2 regions of the Pediococcus acidilactici genome follow, and region 2 is predicted to be linked to the other one. Evidence: predicted binding sites of a transcription regulator. Region 2 holds the regulator's gene; the other holds the start of a gene.
The links. Region 2 encodes CtsR, which represses protease genes until heat stress. Its sites were predicted from a motif close to TTGGTCAAAAAAGGTCAAANA; they were not measured.
Positions count from the first base shown of each region.

Region 1: the regulator CtsR is predicted to act here: its motif matches at 8,869-8,889, upstream of clpP (ATP-dependent Clp endopeptidase proteolytic subunit ClpP).

Region 1 covers NZ_CP066046.1:1,317,822-1,329,271, forward strand. Annotated here, with positions in the region: gene rnr (ribonuclease R) at 1-707, opposite strand, end outside; gene secG (preprotein translocase subunit SecG) at 852-1,088, opposite strand; gene eno (phosphopyruvate hydratase) at 1,219-2,541, opposite strand; gene tpiA (triose-phosphate isomerase) at 2,610-3,365, opposite strand; gene I6H64_RS06660 (phosphoglycerate kinase) at 3,450-4,652, opposite strand; gene gap (type I glyceraldehyde-3-phosphate dehydrogenase) at 4,781-5,803, opposite strand; gene I6H64_RS06670 (sugar-binding transcriptional regulator) at 5,871-6,902, opposite strand; gene rpoN (RNA polymerase factor sigma-54) at 7,088-8,413, opposite strand; tRNA gene I6H64_RS06680 (tRNA-Arg) at 8,488-8,559, shown strand; gene clpP (ATP-dependent Clp endopeptidase proteolytic subunit ClpP) at 8,958-9,551, shown strand; gene I6H64_RS06690 (hypothetical protein) at 9,628-9,903, opposite strand; gene I6H64_RS06695 (glucosaminidase domain-containing protein) at 10,005-11,450, opposite strand, start outside.
Region 2 covers NZ_CP066046.1:221,884-233,333, reverse strand. Annotated here, with positions in the region: gene rpoC (DNA-directed RNA polymerase subunit beta') at 1-2,120, opposite strand, end outside; gene rpoB (DNA-directed RNA polymerase subunit beta) at 2,151-5,750, opposite strand; gene I6H64_RS01125 (ATP-dependent Clp protease ATP-binding subunit) at 5,979-8,450, opposite strand; gene I6H64_RS01120 (CtsR family transcriptional regulator) at 8,477-8,941, opposite strand; gene spxB (pyruvate oxidase) at 9,179-10,984, opposite strand; tRNA gene I6H64_RS01110 (tRNA-Pro) at 11,319-11,392, opposite strand.

The DNA.
Region 1 (11,450 bases), 970 kb from region 2:
TCAGTTGGTAACTCATGTTGGTAAACAATTTCCAGAATGTCTACTCCCGGATCGTCGCGGTATCCAATCGTTTTTTCCGCAACCCCTGCAATTAACTTAGGGGCGTTGGGTTTTGGATACTGGGTAACCTGAGCAGTAATCACCGCTCCGTCTTCGGGGTGAATACCGCCTTCTAGCACGTCAAACTCGTAGTTAGACATCTTTTTATCTTTTAGATTAATGTGCCCGAGCACGTTATGAGCAGGGTCTGGAGCAAATTCAAACACCCCCACTGCTTGGGTGAGATGCCGTTTGGTAATTTTCTTAACAATTCCTTCCGGACCCCGGTCGTCACCTTTTTTAGACGGACGCACGATTTTTACATCGACTTCGTCCAAATTAAGCGCGTAGGCGGTGTGTTCTTCACTGATATAAATATCAGGAATTTCATCATCTTCTACCGCTACAAAACCAAAGCCGCGGTCATTTGCCCGAAAGGTTCCGTGAACGAGCAATTGGTTTTGGGGGCGGGCAATTTTAAACTTGTCATCCGCCGTGATTTCTACTTTATGGGACCGTTCCAACGAAGTTAATTCTTTGACCAATTCGTTGAATACGGACGCCTTTTCTAAACTAAGACCTTTAAACAATTCTTCCGCGGTGAATTTTTGTGTAGGCCGTCGCTCCAAATAATTAATGATTGAAGCTTGAAGTTTACTTGATTCCATTACTTACCTCTATAAATTCATAGTATTAAATAAAAAAGCTAAAGACAAAACCATGCTCGATTTTGTCTTTAGCCATTCCTAATCCGTCCCAAAAATGCCTTAGGACTTCGCTAAATGCAATTTTTTTGTTAGATACGATCGCTTTTAATGGGCCGATACGTAAACCATTGCAATGGTGATAGCAAAAAACAAGAAAAGCAAGACTGCCGTTACTCTTTGCATGAACGCTTCAAATCCACGTGACTTTTGCTTTGAGAATAGGTCACCAGCCCCACCTGTCAATGAAGACATCGCATTATCAGTCTTTGCCGGTTGCATCATAACCGCAATGATTATGACCACTGACAGAATCAATAGAATTGTCATCAAAAGTGAGTACACAAGATGACCTCCTTTGTATTCTAAATAAGTTCTAGTATTAATTTAACATACTTACGGGTGAATTCCAATTTAAACAATAAAAAAAGGATGGACAAAATGTCCATCCTTCTCTTAGATCACTCGAAATGAATTACTTGTTTGTAATATCTTCGCGTGCTTGTGCACTAAGGTTGTAGAATGAGTGGATACCCTTGTATTCTGCAACGCCTTCGAGTTGGTCTTCAATCCGCATTAATTGGTTGTACTTAGCAATGCGGTCTGTACGACTCATTGAACCAGTCTTAATTTGGCCAGCGTTTGTAGCAACAACCAAGTCAGCGATTGTTGTATCTTCTGTTTCACCTGAACGGTGAGATACGATAGCTGTGTAACCAGCTTCCTTAGCCATTTCGATAGCTTCCATTGTTTCTGTAAGTGTACCGATTTGGTTAACCTTGATAAGGATTGAGTTAGCAGCACCCATCTTGATACCTTTTGCAAGGTATTCAGTGTTTGTAACGAAGAAGTCGTCACCAACAAGTTGAACTTTCTTGCCAAGTTCTTTTGTGATGCTTGCCCAGTCTTCCCAGTTGTTTTCGTCAATTGGGTCTTCGATTGAAATGATTGGGTATTTGTTTACTAAGCCTTCAAGGTACTTAACGAATTCTTCAGTAGTGAATTCTTCACCAGTTGACCAGCGAAGCTTGTACTTCTTGTCATCGTCGTTCCAAAGTTCTGAAGCAGCAACGTCAACAGCGATTGCTACGTCTTTACCTGGCTTGTAACCAGCTTTTTCGATCGCTTTGATCAAGTATTGAAGAGGTTCTTCGTTGTTAGCAAAGTCAGGAGCGAAACCACCTTCGTCACCAACTGAAGTAGCTTTGCCGTCAGCAGCTAAAAGACTCTTCAATGCGTGGAATGTTTCTGAACCCATCCGGATAGCTTCCTTAACAGAAGGAGCACCAACAGGCATAATCATGAATTCTTGGAAGTCCACTTTGTTATCTGAGTGAGCACCACCGTTGATAACGTTCATCATTGGTGTAGGAAGAACGTGTGCGTTTGATCCGCCAATGTAGTTGTAAAGTGGAATTTGGAGTTCGTCAGCAGCAGCACGAGCAACCGCTAAAGAAACACCTAAGATAGCGTTAGCACCTAACTTACCTTTGTTAGGAGTACCGTCTAACTTGATCATTGCCTTGTCAATTGCGATTTGGTCAGTTACTTCAAAACCAACAATTTCCTTAGCAATTGGGCCGTTAACGTTAGCAACAGCCTTTTCAACACCCTTGCCTTCGTAACGGTTCTTGTCGCCGTCACGAAGTTCAACAGCTTCGTGTTCACCAGTTGAAGCACCTGAAGGAACGATTCCGCGACCAAAGCCGCCGTCTTCTGTGTAAACTTCAACTTCAACAGTTGGGTTACCACGTGAGTCTAAGACTTCGCGTGCATAAATATCAGTAATAAGTGACATTTTAATATCTCCTCACATTTTATAATCTGCTTATGCAGTTACCATTATATTATATTTCTAGAATTAAATTAACCCTGGTAGTTAACTAATTGTAGGAATGATTCTGGATCGAGTGAAGCACCACCAACAAGGCCACCATCGATGTCTTCTTTGCTCATCAATTCAGCGATGTTTGCAGGCTTAACACTACCACCATATTGGATACGAACTTTGTCAGCAACGGTTTGGTCGTATAACTTAGCAACCGTTTCACGGATTACGTGGCAAACTTCTTGTGCTTGGTCACTTGAAGCAGTCTTACCAGTACCGATTGCCCAGATTGGTTCGTAAGCAATTACGGTGTTAGCAACTTGTTCAGCAGACAAGTCTTTAAGAGCGTTAGTAACTTGGCCAGCAACCCATTCGTTAGTTTCGCCAGCTTCGCGTTGTTCAAGCGTTTCACCACAGCAGATAATTGGCTTCATGTTGTTCTTGAAGATTGCCTTAGCCTTCTTGTTGATGTCTTCGTCAGTTTCTTTGAAGTATTGACGACGTTCTGAGTGACCGATAACTACGTAGTTAACGCCCATTTCAGACAATGCTTTTGGACTAGTTTCACCAGTAAAAGCACCTTCATCTTCGAAGTAGCAGTTTTCAGCAGCAGTCTTTAGTTGTTCATCTTTAGAGAATTGTACTAAAGTGTTTAAATCAATTGCAGGAGCAGCGATTACTGATTCTACAACTGAAGCATCTGGTAATTTGCCCTTGATACCTTCCAAGAATTCTTGTGTTTCTTGGGGGTTCTTATTCATTTTCCAGTTTCCAGCAATAATTGGAGTACGCAAAATAAAACATCCTTTCTTAATCACAAAATATGTAACCGAACGGGATTAGCAATCCCTGTGGATTCCCGACCCCATTCAAGTTAATTATTTGTTAGAAATTGCAGCGATACCTGGAAGTTCTTTACCTTCAAGGTATTCAAGTGATGCGCCACCACCAGTTGAGATGTGTGTCAATTGGTCGCCAACGCCTAATTGCTTAACAGCGGCAGTTGAGTCACCACCACCAACGATGGTTGTTGCGTCTGATAGAGTTCCTAAGAACTTACCAACTTCAAGAGTACCCTTAGCGTAGTTGCTCATTTCGAATACACCCATTGGTCCGTTCCATACAACGGTCTTAGCGTCTTTAAGAACGTCCTTGAATTCAGCAACTGACTTAGGTCCAATATCAAGAGCCATGTAACCGTCAGGAATGTCACCTTCAACAACTTTGTGAGGAACATCGTTGTCAAATTTTTCAGCAACAACACTGTCTACAGGAAGAACGATCTTGTCGCCACCCTTAGCAAGGATTTCTTTAGCAACGTCAATCTTGTCAGCTTCAACAAGAGAGTTACCAATGCTCATGCCTTTTGCAGCGTAGAATGTGTATGTCATACCACCGCCGATGATAACTTTGTCAGCTTTGTCAAGTAAGTGGTCGATAACACCAATCTTGTCAGAAACCTTAGCACCACCTAAGATTGCAACGAATGGGCGCTTAGGATCGTCAACAGCTTCACCTAAGAACTTGATTTCCTTTTCCATTAAGAAACCAGCAGCAACTTTCTTGCCTTCTGCCTTCATTGCTGTAGCAACACCAACGTTTGATGCGTGTGAACGGTGTGCTGTACCAAATGCATCGTTAACGAACATGTCGCCAAGTGATGCCCAGTACTTACCTAATTCAGGATCGTTGCCACTTTCCTTCTTGCCGTCAAGGTCTTCGAAACGTGTGTTTTCGAATAACAATACGTCACCGTCGTTCAAGCCGTTAACTGCGTCTTCTAATTGTGCACCGCGAGTTACGGGAACAAAAGTAACTGGCTTGCCAAGCAAGTCTGAAAGACGTTGAGCAACTGGACGAAGAGTCAATTCTTTCTTGTCTTCTTCCTTCTTGATCCGACCTAAGTGAGAGAAGAGGATTGCCTTTCCACCATTTTCAATGATGTATTTGATGGTTGGTAGTGCGGCTACGATACGGTTATCGTCACCGATCACACCATTTTTAACTGGCACGTTGAAATCAACGCGCATCAAAACTTTCTTGCCTTTAACATCTAAATCTGAAACTGTTAATTTAGCCAAGATAATTCCTCCTTTTAAGTGAGCAATAAATTATTTTTTCTTAAAAAAAGAGACGGAGGAAGTGACCTCCCTCCGTCTCCAAGACCGATTAGACGGTTTGAAATCTACAAATATTTAAGAATTTAATCTTAAAGAGTAGCAAATTTCAATAAAGTACGTACCATTTGGCAAGTGAAGCCGTATTCGTTGTCGTACCAAGCAACAGTCTTAACTAATTGCTTGTCGCCAGCCTTTGTAACTTCTGTTTGTGTTGGGTCGAAGATTGAACCGTAAGTTGTACCAATGATGTCGCTTGATACTACTTCGTCTTCGTTCCAACCAAATGATTCGTTGCCTTCTGTATGCTTCTTGATTGCAGCATTAACTTCTTCAGCTGTAACATCCTTGTCAAGAATTGAAACAAGTTCTGTTAATGAACCGTCAACAACAGGAACACGTTGTGCATGTCCTTGTAATTTACCGTTCAATTCTGGGATAACAAGGCCGATAGCCTTAGCAGCACCAGTTGAGTGAGGAATTGTGTTAGCTGCAGCAGCACGTGCAGAACGGAAGTTTCCACCACGAACAGGGCCGTCAAGGATCATTTGTGTACTTGTGTAAGCATGGATTGTTGTCATTGTACCAACTTCAAGACCAAATTCTTTGTTCAAGAAGTATGCCATTGGTGCCAAGCAGTTTGTTGTACATGAACCAGCTGAAACGATGCGGTCGTCAGCAGTTAAAACATCATCGTTTACGTTGTAAACAACTGTCTTAAGGTCTGAACCAGCAGGAGCTGAGATCAATACACGTTTTGCACCAGCGTCTAAGTGAGCTTGTGACTTTTCTTTTGATGTGTAGAAACCTGTACATTCAAGTACGAAGTCTACGCCGTCTTCCTTAACCCAAGGAATGTTTTGAGCTTGAGGTTCTGCGTAAACGTGGTACTTCTTACCATCAACAACGATAGCGTCATCTGTTGCGCTAACTTCGCCAGGGAAAGTACCATGTGTTGAATCATATTTGAGCAAGTGTGCTAATAATGCAGGACTTGTCAAATCGTTGATAGCAACTACTTCGATATCATTTGACTTTGCACCCAATTCGTGGATACGACGGAATGCCAAACGACCGATACGTCCAAAACCATTAATACCAATCTTTACAGTCATACTAAGATTTCCTCCTTTAGGAATCTAAAAAAATAATTTATTTTAAAAAGTTCAGTCACAATTGGCCTCACTTTTTTAAAATCACGTTTGCGGCACCTTCATCAGTAATTAAAATTGTCTGATGCGGTGCAATTTTCATGTACGACTCAATCGCTTGAGCCTTGTCATGACCACCGGCCACGGCAAATACATGATTGAAATGCTGGACATCCTGTAATTGGAGTCCAATGCGATGAACCTGATATAAGATCCGACCTTCCTTATTATAGAAAGAGCCGAACGCTTCTCCCACGGCCCGCGCCTTCCGCAAATAACTCTTGATTTCGGAGTTAACTCCTCGTCTTTGAGCCATCGCATCTGCTCGGCCAATCCCGTGGATGGCAACCCCGGCATGCACGATTAGGTCCAACACCGGTCTCACCGTTGGTTCATTTAGTAGCGGGTGATATGTGCTTTCGCTGAGTTGTTCCGGAATATATAATGACTTAGCTTCCCCTGCGGTCTGCTTGGCCATCGTAGCGGCAACTGAATTAGCTTGCTTAGAAACTGATTCGCCAATGCCGCCCCTTCCAGGAACAAAAATCAACTGGCGGTGCTGTGAGAGCTCTGGTTTAAGCCTCGTCGCTACCGACGCCATCGTCGATCCGCCCATCACCACTATAGTATTATTACCCTCCGGCAATAATTTTGCAAGTGCGTCATTTAAGACAATTCCTAGTTGCTTGGAAACGACCGGGCTCTCCGCTTGATCACCGCGAACAATGAAGCACCGTTCGATATTTAACCGTTCCGCTAATTGCTTTTCTTGGCTAGTTAAGCCCAAGAATCTATTAGCCACCGGTTCCAATCCGTTCATAACCCGACGACCCTCATCCGATAGCGACATCCCCGCTGGCGAGGTCTTTAACAACCCTTGAGACTTTAACACGTCCGTCTGGGACCGTAAAACCCGCTCGCTTAGATGTAAGTGTTCGGATAAAACTCGTCTACCAACTGGAGCCAACAAGTCGATTGATTTTAAAATATCAAATCTTTGTAGAAACTCGCTGATTAAACCTGGGACAACAGACTCTAATAAATCCATTTCATTATCATCCATGTTATCTCCTATATGGGACTTTATTTGTCCAGCTGTGTCATAAAACGACCCAACAACTTAAAAATAAATGGCACACAACCATAAGAACTAATTCTTGTTGCATACCTCACTTACAAGTCAAATTATAACAAGCTCCCCATCATTTTGCAAATTTGCCTGCCTAAATATTCTATTTAATTTTAAGCTTATTTTTCCAGATAGCGTTTTCGTTTTGATGACGACGGGATTCCCAACGCTTCCCGATACTTAGCGACCGTTCTGCGGGAGATCGTGACCCCCTGCGCCTTTAACTGCTTTTCAATTTTAGCGTCTGAAATGGGCTTTTCCTTATCTTCTTGATCAATAATTGCCTTAATCTTTTGCTTGGCCGCATCGGCGGAGACGTCGCTAGTCTGGTTAACCGCATTGCTGAAGAAAGAACGTAATTCGAAGGTTCCAAAGGGCGTTGCAATATACTTGCCATTAACCGCACGAGAAACCGTCGATTCGTGTAAATGTAATTTGTTGGCCACGTCTCGTAGCATCAACGGACTTAATTCTTTACTCTTCTGAAGGAAAAAGTCTTGTTGTCGCTCAAAAATTATCTTGCCCACCCTTAAAATGGTATCTTGGCGTTGCGTCAAGCTTTTGGCAATCCAATCGTATTCGCGTTTTTTCTCATTTACGTAGCTGCTTACTTCATCGTCAGCCTTTTTACGTAATTGTTCAAAGTATTCCTGTGAAAAACTGACCCGTGGTCGCGAAGCTTTCGATTGGATTAGTCGGGGTTCGCCATTTTCCAACTTGAAAATTAAGTCTGGCGTAATGTATCCGCGATCTTGCTTACCAAAGCCCGCTCCTGGATTTGGGGTTAAAGTGCGCACGTAGTCGAAAACTTCTTGAACCTCAGCCAATGTAATGTCATATCGCTGAGCAATCTTTTCCCAATTACGGTCAACTAAGTCGTCAAACGACTCTTCTAAGACCATATAAGCAATCTCAGGCGAACCCTCGTCATTTTCAGTTTGGAGCATTAATGATTCTTGCAGAGTTCGGGCTCCGACCCCGGGCGGATCCAGTTGCTGCAAAAGCGTGACTGCATCCATGATGGCAATGTCATCAGCCTGCGTTTTTTGCTTAATTTCGTCTTCCGTGATTCGCAAATAACCATTTTGGTCAACGTAATCCAATAGGAAAAGAACCAACTTCCTTAGTGGCGTATCCCGCATAGTTAGATGGACTTGATCCAATAAATAATCAAATAATGATTGTTCCGTATCGCTAGCAATTTGATTCATAAAGGTCTCATGCGTGTCGGAATTTTTCGACACCTTGCTTAAAGGCCGTTCTTCAGCTACTTCAACGGTAATTAAGGGGTTGTCCATTTCTTTTTGTTTCAAGAAATTTTGCAACTCTTCAGCATTGTATTGCAGCATTTGAATTGACTGCTGTAGTGTTTGCGTCATTGCCAAACGCTGCACTTGCTTTTGCTGTTGCGTTTGGTTCTGCGTAAATCCTTGCTTCATTACCATAAAATTTTTCTCCATAATTCTATTATTTTTAGCTTGTTTTTTTTGCCAACATAATGTAAAATTTATTTTGTTAAGCGCCGTTAGTGTAATGGATAGCACGTGAGATTCCGGTTCTCAAGATCGGGGTTCGACTCCCCGATGGCGCATTTTTTTATATTCTGAAACGTAAAAGTACTGAGATTGCGAGTAATTGTCATCTTCAGTTCCCGATATCTGTTATTAGTAATTTGAATAATTGCTGATGACAGATATTTTTTTATAAACAACTTACCATTTTGATAAGTCCTTCTTTAACGTCGATTATATACTAGTAATAGCGCTTTATCCATGATAAACCCGTATTTAGTATTCCAGCGTAGGTTTTAACAAGTATTTTCATTTCTTCCCCCATCCTTTACTCCTTGTTGGTGCTAGATAGTACTTTTGAAGCATTAATTTTAATGAATGAGCAAAAACATTTGACCTTTTTTGACCAATGAGATAAACTAAAGCCATGGTTAGTAATTAATACTAAATCTTTATCCGAAAAGGAGGCTACTAAGTTATGAACTTGGTTCCAACCGTTATTGAACAATCATCACGTGGCGAACGTGCTTATGATATTTACTCACGACTATTAAAAGATCGGATTATTATGTTATCAGGTCCAATTGACGATGATTTGGCTAACTCAATCATTTCTCAATTACTATTCCTTGATGCACAAGACTCTGAAAAAGACATTTACCTTTACATCAACTCTCCAGGTGGCGTAGTTACTGCTGGATTGGCAATCTACGACACGATGAACTTCATTAAAGCTGACGTACAAACCATCGTAATGGGAATGGCTGCTTCGATGGCCAGTGTTTTAGCTTCTTCTGGTACAAAGGGCAAACGTTTTGCATTGCCTCATTCAGAAGTTATGATTCATCAACCTTCTGGTGGTGCTCAAGGTCAACAAACTGAAATTGAAATTGCCGCTGAACAAATTTTGAAGACTCGGAAAGAGTTAAATAAAATTTTGGCAGAAAATTCTGGTCAACCGCTAGAAAAAATCAACCTTGATACGGAACGGGATAACTACCTCTCTGCGCAAGACGCAGTTGATTATGGTTTGATCGACGGTATCATGGAAAAGAACGCAAGCCTTAAGTAAGCAATCTTACTGATACTTGCAAAGCAAAAGAGCTTGGAAATCAAAAACGATTTCCAAGCTCTTTTTTATCTATAGTTTAATTTCCTAAACCGCTAACCATCACTTTGTACCGAAATTCATACCATTCTTCGGCCATTCGGGCTTCCCCTTCAATTTCTTCTTCCAAAGCAGAGAAGCGCCGTTCTACATCGGTATTTGGGAAAATGTAATGTTCGGGATCTTCCTTACTCTTCATTTCTAGCCAACCCCAGAAATTATCTTCAATTAAATAGCCGCCACTGGACAGCGTCTTAATAATTGTACCCATTCGGCCGTCCCATAGCTGAACAAATTGATATTCTTTATACTTCACTTTTGCTCATCCCCCATCACTCACTTATTAAAGAAGAGACTGTAACATTACGTTCCAGCCTCTTCTGCTTATACACCTATATTAAATTTTATCTACAGAAATTACAACGAAATTGCTGAGTCCAAGCCATCTAATTTGTAGAATCCATAGTTATTAATGCAATTAACAATGCTGCTTACGTAAGTAGGTGCCGTTGCGTAACCGCCAGCTTTGATTGCTTTAACTGATTCAACGTAGTTGTGCGCATGGTTAGAAAATGCATTTGCGTATTGTGGACGTGATTCTAATTTCTTAGCGTAGTCCGCAATCGAATCCTTGAATGAATCGTATTTTCTGAACGCAGCTGAAATAGTTACTACCCGACCATTAATAACTTCTTGAGTATTCTTGGTATAGGTTGCACCATGCCACGTGCTGTCTGCCTTAATTCCAAAGAGGTTGTGTGCTTCTTGAGCCAAAGTTGAAGCACCATAAGCACTTTCTACAACGGCTTGTGCCATTGCAACGGAAGCGTATAAATGATTGTTTTGGCAAACGTTCATTACGTCTGCTGCAATGCTGTTAACAAAGTTAGTTTGAGCAGCCGTCCAGTTTTGGTTGGTAAAGTGGTAATTGCTACCGTTGTTGTGGTTATTATTGCTGTTGCTATTGTTATTATTGGATGAACCTGGAACGTATACGTCCCCCTTATTAATCCAACTAATAACCTTATCTAACAAGAGGCGGTTACCGTTCATTTGGATAACTTTGTAATTCTTACCCTTTACGCCGTAGTAGATGTTTTGGCCGGTTGCCCAACGTTTAGCAGACGGCTTGATGGTTACGTTTGTACCAACCCGGATCGTACCATCGTTATTATTAGCGTGGTTATTATTGTTGTTATTGTTATTTTGCGAACCGTTTGAACCAGGAAGGTGAACATCACCCTTGTTGATCCAGCTGATTACCTTATCCAACAATAGCCGGCTACCGTTCATTTGAATAACCGTGTAAGTCTTACCCTTTACACCGCTATAAATATTTTGACCAGTTGCCCAACGCTTAGCATTGTTATTGATGGTAACTTTTGAGCCAACGTGGATTGATTCTGTATTACCGTTATTATTGTGGTTATTGCCGTTATTATGGTTTTGGTTGCCAGAGTTATTGTTATTCGAGTTCGAACCGGGAACGTGAACGTCGCCCTTGTTAATCCAGCTAATTACCTTATCCAATAAAAGACGATTTCCGTTAGTTTGGATAACCTTGTAGCTCTTGCCCTTTACACCACTGTAGATGCTTTGACCAGTTGCCCAGTGGCTAGCATTGTTGTTAATGGTAACCACGGTACCAACCTTAATGTCCGCATTGTTAGTAGTGTGATTATTATTATGATTGTTTGACGAACCGGAATTAGAACCCGCCTTGTAAACATCACCGTCGTTAATCCAGCTGATTACTTGATCTAACAACAACTTGTGACCATTAGTTTGGATAATCTTGTAAGTATGCCCCTTAACCCCATTGTAAATGGATTGACCAGTTGCCCAGTGAGAAGCACTGTTCTT
Region 2 (11,450 bases):
TCGTTCCAAATTCCAATAACCCGTTCATAACGTTCGTCATCCGTAATCAAACCACGACGGAATTGTTTAGTAACCGTTGCGACCTTCTTATGCGCTGCAGCAATAATCGTAGGCTTGTCCGGCAAGTTGGTAATATCCGCAATCCCCACGGTTAATCCAGAAAGTGTGGAACGGTAGAAACCAAGGTCCTTCATCCGGTCAAGGAGCAAGGAAGTTTCGGTAACTTTGTATTGCTTGTAAACTTCCGCAATTACATCACTCAAGAACCCAGACTTGAATGGTGAAAGTAGCGGACGTTGGTTCAATTGTTCATGAATATCTTCACCAGCTTCAAGGAAGTATTCATCCGGCGTACCGTTAACTAAGTTTTCGTTAGTTGGCGCGTTTAGATAAACAAAATCCTTTGGCAAAATGTCGTTGAACAACATCTTACCAGCCGTGGTGATCAAAATTTGTTGCCGTTGTTGATCGGTAAATGGCTTTTCAGGCATTGAACTTGCCCGCACCCCAATTCGGGTGTGAATTGATACGTAACCATTTTGCAAAGCAAGTTTAACTTCGTCGAGGTCGTTAAAGATCATTCCTTCCCCAACGCTTTCAGCACGTTCCATGGTTAACCAGTAGTTACCGATAACCATATCTTGAGAAGGCGTAACCACTGGCTTACCATCCTTAGGTGCCAAAATGTGATGAGCAGCAAGCATTAAGAGCCGTGCTTCTGCTTGAGCTTCGTTAGATAGCGGAACGTGGATCGCCATTTGGTCCCCATCAAAGTCGGCGTTATAAGCTTCACAAGCTAATGGGTGAAGCCGCATTGCCTTACCACTAACAAGGACTGGTTCAAAGGCTTGAATACCAAGTCGATGCAAAGTAGGGGCCCGGTTCAATAGCACGGGATGTTCCTTAATAACATCTTCTAAAACGTCATAAACTTCTTCGTCTTTACGATCGATTTTCCGCTTAGCGTTCTTAATGTTAGAAGCTAAGTTCCGGCTAACCAATTCCTTCATAATGAATGGCTTGAATAATTCCATTGCCATTGGAACTGGGAGACCCATTTGGTTCATCTTTAATGATGGACCAACATCAATAACCGAACGTCCGGAGTAGTCAACCCGCTTACCAAGTAAGTTTTGACGAAAACGTCCTTGCTTACCTTTCAGCATGTGAGAGAGTGACTTCAACGGACGGTTACCAGGACCAGCAACCGGACGACCACGCCGACCATTATCGATCAACGCATCTACCGCTTCTTGGAGCATCCGTTTTTCGTTTTGCACGATAATTCCCGGTGCGTTCAAGTCTAATAAGCGTTTCAACCGGTTATTCCGGTTAATTACCCGCCGATACAAATCGTTCAAGTCGGAAGTAGCAAAACGGCCACCATCCAATTGAACCATTGGACGAAGATCTGGCGGAATAACTGGGATAGCATCCATTACCATCCAATCCGGATGGTTACCAGACTTGATGAAGGCTTCAATAATGTCCAAACGACGTACGGCACGCGTCCGTTTTTGGCCAGAGGCTTCCTTCAATTCTTCTTTTAGTAAGTTAGCTTCTTTTTCTAGGTCCACGCTTTGTAGCAAGGCTTGGATAGCTTCCCCACCAATCTTAGCTACGAAACGATTTCCGTATTCGTCTAACTTAGCCCGGTATTCACGTTCAGTTAACAATTGCTTCTTTTCAAGTGGAGTATCACCAGGATCAACAACTACGTAAGAAGCAAAGTAAATAATTTCTTCCAATGAACGAGGGCTCATGTCAAGCACTAAGCCCATCCGACTTGGAATACCTTTAAAGTACCAGATGTGAGTTACTGGGGCTGCAAGTTCAATATGTCCCATCCGTTCGCGACGAACTTTTGACTTAGTAACTTCAACACCACAACGATCACAAACAATTCCCTTATAACGAATCCGTTTGTACTTTCCACAAGCACATTCGTAATCCTTAGTCGGTCCAAAAATGCGTTCGTCGAATAACCCATCTTTTTCTGGTTTTAAAGTTCGATAGTTGATGGTTTCTGGTTTCTTAACTTCCCCATACGACCACATCCGGATCTTATCAGGCGAAGCTAAACCGATTTGCATACTTTCGAATTTATTAACATCGATCAACGGACTGACCTCCTCTTTCTTTTATAAAAATTAATTTTGGTTGTTTTCAGTTTCCACAGGAGTAGATTCCGTTGTTGACGAGTCAGCTTCGTTAGCATTAGCCGCCTTTTGCTTTTCGGCATACTTGCTTAGAGCATCAACGTTGACAACTTCATCATCATCTTCGTCCATATCACGAAGTTCAACCTCTTGCTTATCTTCTCCAAGAACCTTCATGTCTAGTCCTAAAGCTTGCAATTCCTTAACCAACACGCGGAATGATTCCGGTACGCCAGGACGAGGAATTGATTCACCCTTCACGATTGCTTCATAAGTCTTAACCCGTCCCACAATATCATCAGACTTGTAAGTTAAGATTTCTTGCAATGTGTAAGCTGCACCATAAGCTTCAAGGGCCCAAACTTCCATTTCACCAAAACGCTGTCCACCAAATTGTGCTTTACCACCAAGTGGTTGTTGCGTAACTAATGAGTAAGGTCCAATAGAACGAGCATGAATCTTATCGTCAACCATGTGGGCGAGCTTCATGTAGTGCATGACACCAACCGCAACCCGTTGTTCAAACGGTTCACCTGTTCGGCCATCGTACAATACAGACTTCGCATCGGAGTCCATACCAGCTTCGGCAACGGCTTCCCAAATGTCTTCGTCACGAGCACCATCAAAAACAGGTGTAGTCATGTGAATTCCTAGGTTCCGAGCTGCCATTCCCAAATGCAATTCCAAAACTTGTCCGATATTCATACGGGAAGGCACACCCATTGGACTAAGCATAATGTCGATTGGAGTACCATCTGGCATGTATGGCATATCTTCTTCTGGAATAACTACCGAAACGGTACCCTTGTTACCATGACGGCCGGCCATCTTATCCCCAACTTGAAGCTTACGTTTTTGAGCAATGTAAACTCGAACCATCATGTTAACGCCAGGAGAAAGTTCATCACCATTTTCCCGAGTGAAGATCTTCACGTCTTGGACGATACCGCCGCCACCATGTGGCACACGGAGTGATGTATCGCGAACTTCACGAGCCTTTTCACCAAAGATAGCGTGTAACAACCGTTCTTCAGCGGAAAGTTCTGTCACCCCTTTAGGAGTAACTTTACCAACTAAAATGTCGCCATCTTGGACTTCAGCACCAATCCGCACAATTCCGTCTTGGTCAAGGTTACGCAATGCATCTTCACCAACGTTTGGAATTTCACGGGTCATTTCTTCCGGTCCTAACTTCGTGTCACGCGCTTCTGATTCATATTCTTCAATATGAATAGAAGTATAAACGTCGTCACGAACCAAGCGTTCGTTAATCGCAATCGCATCTTCGAAGTTATAACCTTGCCACGTCATGAAGGCAATCAATGGGTTTTGACCGAGCGCTAATTCACCTAATTCCATTGATGGACCATCAGCCAATACATCGTCGGCGTCAACCTTGTCGTTAACCCGAACAATTGGACGTTGGTTGTAGTTCTTACCGCCGTTAGAACGACGGAACTTCATCAATTTGTAAGTGTCTAGTGCACCGTCATCACGACGAACCCGAATTTCACGAGCATCAACGTATTCAACAACCCCAGGATGTTGACATAACAAAGCAACTCCTGAGTCGTGTGCAGCTTTATATTCAATACCAGTACCAATCAATGGTGCGTGAGGGTCAAGCAAAGGAACCGCCTGACGCTGCATGTTCGCACCCATCAAAGCACGGTTAGAGTCATCGTTTTCCAAGAAAGGAATACATGCCGTCGCAACCGCAACTACTTGCTTAGGTGAAACGTCCATGTAGTCGACGTTTTCAATGCTGGTTTCAATGTTGTCACTTTCATGACGAGCCATAACTACGTCATCCACGAAGGAACCATCGTCATTTAACGGCGAGTTCGCTTGGGCGATAACGAATTGGTCTTCTTCGTCAGCAGTCAAGTAATCGATCCGGTCGGTTACCTTGTGATCTTTCCAAGAAACCCGGCGGTATGGTGTTTCAATAAAGCCGTAACGGTTAATCTTTCCGTAAGAAGCCAAGTTATTGATCAATCCGATATTAGGACCTTCGGGAGTTTCAATTGGGCACATCCGACCATAGTGAGTATAGTGAACGTCCCGGACTTCGTATCCAGCACGGTCACGAGTTAAACCACCTGGTCCAAGAGCTGAAAGACGACGCTTATGCGACAATTCGCCAAGCGGGTTGGTTTGATCCATGAACTGTGACAATTGTGAAGAACCAAAGAATTCTTTAGTTGCTGCCACTACTGGACGAATATTAATTAATTGTTGTGGCGTAACGGTTTCGGCATCTTGGATTGACATCCGTTCCCGAACAACCCGTTCCATCCGAGCTAAACCAATTCGGAATTGGTTTTGTAACAATTCACCAACTGAACGAATCCGACGGTTACCCAAGTGATCAATATCATCAGTGCTACCAATTCCTTGTTGTAATAGGAAGAAGTAGTTAATTGAAGCAATAATATCGGCAGGAGTAATGTGCTTGAGCTTCAAATCAATGTTCCCATTACCGATCATCTTTAATTCACGTTCAGGATCGTTAGGGTCTTGAATCTTAATTACTTGAATCGTCATTGGTTCTGGAACTACCGCTTCATCAGAAGGTTGGTAAGTAACCATCTTGAAATCTTGACGATCAAGGTAAGGTGCCAACTTCTTCATTACGTCTTTGTCAACAACGTCACCCTTTTGAGCCAATACTTCCCCTGTATCTGGGTCAGCAAGGGTTTCAGCGAGGGTTTGACCTAGCAAGCGGGTCTTCAAGCTTAACTTCTTGTTAACCTTGTAACGACCAACTGGTGCCATATCGTAACGCTTTGGATCAAAGAAGCGCGCAGTCAATAAGCTCCGCGAACTGTCCGCGGTTTTAGGTTCACCAGGACGAAGACGTTCATAAATGTCTTTTAAGGATTCCGCAACTCGCGAATCTTCCGGATTTTTATGCACATCTTTATCAAGGGTAAAGTCTAAACTGTCTGACCCACCAAAGATATCAATGATTTCTTCGTCAGAACCAAAACCAAGTGCCCGAACTAATTCCGTCATTGGAATCTTCCGAGTCCGGTCGATACGAACGTAAGAAACTTCCTTAGCATCAGTTTCATATTCTAACCAAGCACCCCGGTTAGGAATTACCGTTGCGCCCCAAATATTACGATTATTTTTGTCAACGTCTAAGTTGTAATAAACCCCTGGTGAACGAACCAATTGTGAAACAATAACCCGTTCAGCACCATTAATAATGAAAGTTCCTTGTTCCGTCATTAATGGGAAGTCCCCAAAGAAGACGTCTTGAGACTTGATTTCACCCGTTTCATGGTTAGTCAACCGCAACGTAACGTGCAATGGCGCAGAGTAGTTTGCTTCATGTTCACGAGCTTCATCAACGGTATACTTTGGTTCTAACAACTGATAGTCAACGAACTCAAGTGACAATTTACCGGCAAAATCTTCAATCGGCATAATGTCGTTGAACATTTCCCGAAGACCTTCGTCTAAGAACCATTGGTACGAATCCGTTTGAATCTCGATTAAGTTTGGTAAATCGAGTACTTCTTTAATTCGTGCATAGCTCCGGCGCGTACGATGTTTACCATACTTAACTAAATGTCCTGCCAAGTTATTCACCTCTCCAATTTCTAAGACAAGTTAAATGTTACAATTTGATTACAAATTGATCCAGCACCTGTTTTTTAGCAAAAAAAAACCAAAAACAGTTCCTAATTCAAGAAACTATTTTTGCTTTTTTTCTAAAACACTGCGGACAATAGATCGCACTGTTTCATTTAACCCAGCTTTAACATACAGATTATATTCTATGCTCTTTTAAAAGCTTTGTCAAATCATTTATTTACTTGTACTGCTTACCGGTTTAGCATCCTTCACTTTAAAAGTGATTTTGTGGTTGCGGGCCCCGATCGTCACGTCGTCGCCTACCTTAACTTGCCCAGCAAGCAACATTTCACTAAGTTGATCTTCTACTTGTGTTTGAAGTGCTCGACGAATTGGGCGAGCACCGTATTCAGGATCAAACCCGGCTTCGGCTACCACGTCAATTGCGGCTGGAGTGAATTTCATGTTAATTCCTTGCGCACTCATCCGCCGAATAATATCCTTCGACATCAATTTTACAATTTGATGCAACTCTGGCTTGGTTAAGGAATGGAAGACAATCGTTTCGTCAATCCGGTTTAAGAATTCTGGTCGGAAACTTTGCTTCAAGACTTCCTTAACCTTTGCAGCCATTGCTTGGTAATCATCAGCCATGTTTTGGGCTCCAAAACCGACTGATTTTTCATCCCGCAACGCCGTCGCCCCTAAATTAGAAGTCATAATGATGATCGTATTTCTAAAGTCGACCCGGCGACCCTTCGAATCGGTCAAGAATCCATCATCGAAGACTTGGAGCAACAAATTAAACACGTCCGGATGGGCCTTTTCGACTTCATCAAATAAGACTACCGAGTATGGCTTTCGCCGAACTTGTTCGGTCAGTTGGCCACCTTCGTCATAGCCAACGTATCCAGGAGCCGAACCTACTAACCGGCTGGTGCTAAAACGTTCCATGTATTCCGACATGTCAATCCGGATCATGTTATCTTCTGAACCAAACATTACGTTAGCAAGGGTCTTCGCCAGCTCCGTCTTCCCTACCCCAGTTGGGCCAAGGAACATAAATGAACCAATTGGTCGTTTAGGATTTTTCAATCCGGACCGGGCCCGTCGGATTGCCCGAGCTACTGAAGAAACGGCCTCGTCTTGCCCAATTACGTGTTCGTGCAAGATTTTTTCTAAGTTAACCAACCGTTCCGATTCAGATTGCTTCATTTGAGTAACCGGCACCCCGGTCCAATCGGAAACAATTTGAGCAACGTCTTCACCAGTTTCTTGTAACTTATATTCAACTGGCTGTTCCGCTTCTGCTTGCCGGGCAGCTGCTCGTTCGACCTTTTTCCGCAGTTTCATTTCCTTTTTCCGAATTTCGGCCGCGGTTTCAAAGTCTTGGCGGTCAATGGCGGCTTCCTTATCTGCCTTCAACCGAGCTAACTTATCTTCGTCAGTTTCTCGTTTACTCTGCTTTTCGGCAGCGTCGATTCGAATCTTAGCGGCTGCTTCGTCAATTAAATCAATCGCCTTATCAGGAAGGAACCGATCGGAAATGTAACGAGCCGACAAGTTTACCGCCTGTTGAATTGCTTCATCAGTAATCCGAACTTTATGGTGTTCTTCATATTTTGGCCGGATTCCTTGTAAAATTTGGACTGCTTCTGCTTGGGTAGGTTCATCAACTTCTACCTTGGCAAACCGTCGTTCTAAAGCTGCATCCGCTTCAATATATTTTTGATATTCATTTAGGGTTGTCGCCCCGATGGTTTGTAGTTCTCCACGCGCTAACGCCGGTTTCAAGATGTTGGAAGCATCAATGGCACCTTCCGCACCACCAGCCCCGATTAAGGTGTGCAATTCGTCAATAAATAGGATAACTTTGCCATCTTGGCGAATTTCTTCGATAACCTTCTTCAAGCGGTCTTCAAATTCGCCCCGGTACTTGGTTCCCGCAACCAACGCACCCATTTCAAGCATCATCAAGCGTTTGTTTTTCATATCTTCAGGCACGTCATCGGCAATGATTCGTTGTGCGAGACCTTCCGCAATCGCCGTTTTACCAACTCCAGGTTCCCCAATCAATACCGGGTTGTTCTTGGTTCGCCGACTCAAAATTTGAATAACCCGTCGGAGTTCGTTTTCTCGCCCGATCATTGGGTCAATTTTGCCGGCTTCCGCCATGGCAGTTAAATCCCGGGCAACCGAATCCAACGTTGGAGTTCCCTTCGTTGTCGTCGCCCGTTGCTTAGCACGCCGACTTTGGGTTGCTGGGTTAACCCCCAGCTTACGTAACGTTACTTTACGGACGTCCGCAACGTCAGTATCCAACGCTAACAGAACTCGCGAAGATAAGATGGTCTCATCTTGAATCAGCGCTAATAGAATGTGTTCTGTACCAATCTTAGCAGCTTTTAATTGCCGCGCTTGGTCTCCCGCATTCGCTAAAATCTCTTTAGCCTTTGGCGAATATGGCAAGTAATCATTTTTGGTTAAGCGTAAGTTGCCGTAACCCGTAAACTGCTCAATTTCTTCAATTACATCAATTTCGGTGACATTAAATTGTTCTAACACACTGTGGGCAACGCCGTTGTTTTCAATCGTTAGTGCTAATAGTAAATGCTCCGTTCCCACCGCGGGATGTTTAAACCGTTTGGCTTGCTCTTGAGCAATAATTAACACGTTGCGTGCGCTAGGAGTAAATAAATTTTCCATTGTCCACCTGTCTTTCTCTAAACTCGTTACTCATATCGAAGGTGATTTAAAACTCCGATAATGATTTTTGCGCGAATCTGGTCTTCTAGTTTCCGATCGCCAATGTTTAAGGTACTCTTGGCAATTGTTGCAGCTAGTAGATTAGCTTCCCGCTTACTTAAAACCGCATCTTCATATAAACTGCTTAAAATAGAAATTGCGTCTCGTTCATTAATTGAATCGCCAATCACCCGGATCAACGAATCTAATACGTCAATATCATCTAGCAATTTAACTTTTTCAATCCGGATATAGCCACCGCCGCCGCGCTTACTTTCAACTAAATAACCGTTTTGGATGGTAAACCGGGTTTTAATTACGTAGTTAATTTGGGATGGTACTACGTCAAACTGATCCGCAATTTCAGAACGCCGAATCTCAACTTCCTCCGAATCAGCTAAAATTTCTTTCAAGTATCGCTCGATTATATCCGAAATATTCTGTCCTTGCATAACGACCACCTCTCCCTACTTTGACTAATATTGACTATTATTATACGAAACTGGTCGGCAATTGTAAAAGATATTGTTCAAAATTATCGGTATTAACCGGTTTCACGGTATTTTTCCGTTCTTGGGCTAAGAGCACAAAAAGAAGTGGCGTTTAGAATTTAATTAAATTCCGCTTCCACTTCTTTTCTGAAGGTTTCTATCTTATTTTAAATGAGTTTAAAATGCAAGCTTAGTAAACTATTTTTCCACACCAAACTTAGCAAAGTAATCCGTTAACGGCTTCAATTCGGCTCCATCGTAGTCGCTAAAGAAATCACTGACTGACTTTTCACCGTGGGTTGCTTGATAAGCAGCCGAGATCTTTTCGGTGAAGTTTGCCGCTTGATTGTCGAATTCCAATTCTTCAACAGGCAATCCCCGTTGGTCGGTAATTTTAGCATCAATTACTACTGGTTCGCCAGCTTTTTGATATTCTAACGCCTTATCAAAGGCCGCTGGTAATTCATCTAAGGTTCTAATTGTAATTCCCTTTGCACCCATCGCTTCCGCAATTTTGGCATAGTCAGCGTCTTCAAGATCAATTCCAGAATGATTCATTTGAATATCATCTTGTTCTGACTTAATAAAGTTAAGGGTTTGGTTAGAAGTGATGATGTTAATAATTGGCAAGTGGTATTTCACTTCGGTCAACAAGTCGTGAATTACCATTGAAGCTGCCCCATCTCCTGAAATACTAAACACTTGCCGGTCTGGATATGCAAGTTTTGCTGCGATTGCAGCCGGAATTCCGTAGCCCATCGTGGCAAATAATGCAGAAATCGTCCACTGCTTATCGCCCTTCAAATCAAGGAAGCGGAAGGAGTTGATGATGTTGTCACCAGTATCAATGCCAAAGACCGCATCTTTATCCGCAATCCGGTTAATTTCCCGATAAATTTGTTCGTAAGATAGCGGACCGTCCGCCTTCTTCATTAACTTATTCAAGTATGCTTTCCAATCTTGCATGTCGGCAACCGTTGCTTGGTAGAATGGCCGATTTTCAACAGCTTCGGACCGTTCCAAAACTTTTTCCAAGAACTTGCCCGAATCCGCCCAGATTCCTAAGTCCAAGAAGTGATGACGTCCGAATTGAGATTCGTCGTTGTCAATTTGAACAAACTTGAAATCATGAGTCCGGTAAACTAGGTTGGCAAACGGGAAGTCAGCGCCGAGCGCAATCACTAAGTCAGCAGTTGCAAAGGCTTCGTCAGCTGCCTTGGATGCTGCCCGGTTAGTGGTACCCAAGTTACCTTCCCAATCATCGTCAACCTTACCTTTTGCTAGACCAGTAATGGTTACGGGGATTTGTAGTTTTTCAGCAACTTTCTTCAAGAGATCTTGATGGTCCTTAATTCCGGAACCCACGTGGAAGACTGGTCGTTTAGCTTCGCGAACCATCTTCAAGAATTGATCTACTTCTTCGTCAGTTGGTGTTTGTTTAGGAGTTTGCTTTTCTAATAACGCAGTCGAAGCATAATTTACGTCCGGAATCTGAACGTAACCGAAATCATTAGGAATTACCACTACCGCTGGTCCGCGGTTTTTGTACGCTGCCCGAATAGCCTTATCAACCACGTATGGAAGACTTTCCGGGGTCATTACGCAGCGGTCATAAACGGCCACGTCCTGGAACATTGGAACTTCAGGAAATTCCTGGAAGAAATCGTAATTCATGTTGCTATGAGGTACTTGCCCAACTAGTGCCAACACGGGGGTATGGTCTTCCTTAGCGTCATATAAACCATTCAACATGTTAACCGCACCGGGACCTGCTGAACCAAAGGCAACTCCAATCTTGCCGGTTAGCTTTGCTTCAGCAGCGGCAGCGAGGGCGCCAACTTGTTCATGGCGAACTTGCACATATTGGATTCGATCCTTTTCTAGGTCTAAAGCGTTCATTGTTGAATTAAACGAACCACCTGGATATCCAAAAACACGTTTAATATCCCAAGCCTGAAGGACTCTTAACATTGCGACACTTGCTGGTACAGTCTTTTCACTCATCTAAACTTACCTCGATTTTTTATTTGTAATGATGTAACCGATTACAAATATTAATTTACAACTATACTTACTTTATGTCAACATTTTTGTCTGCGCTAACGAATATCGTGGATTTTAAGCACCCTGTTTCGGATTTTTTCCCTAGATAAATTCATCTCATAAGTAATCACTTACCCTAACTAATTCCGCAACAGGTACTGGAAACTTCCGCTCAGGCTCAAAAATAAAAAGCATTTTCCAAGAACTTAAAATTCTTGCAAAACGCTTTTTATTTCGGTGACTTGGGTAGTGACCAATATGATCAAAAAGTCACTTTATTCGCTTAATCGATAAATCGGGAAAACAGGATTTGAACCTGCGACCCCCACGTCCCGAACGTGGTGCTCTACCAAGCTGAGCTATTTCCCGAGCAACTTCGTATTAGAAGCTTAAAAATGAAAAAGCACTACTCAGCCATGCTGACCAA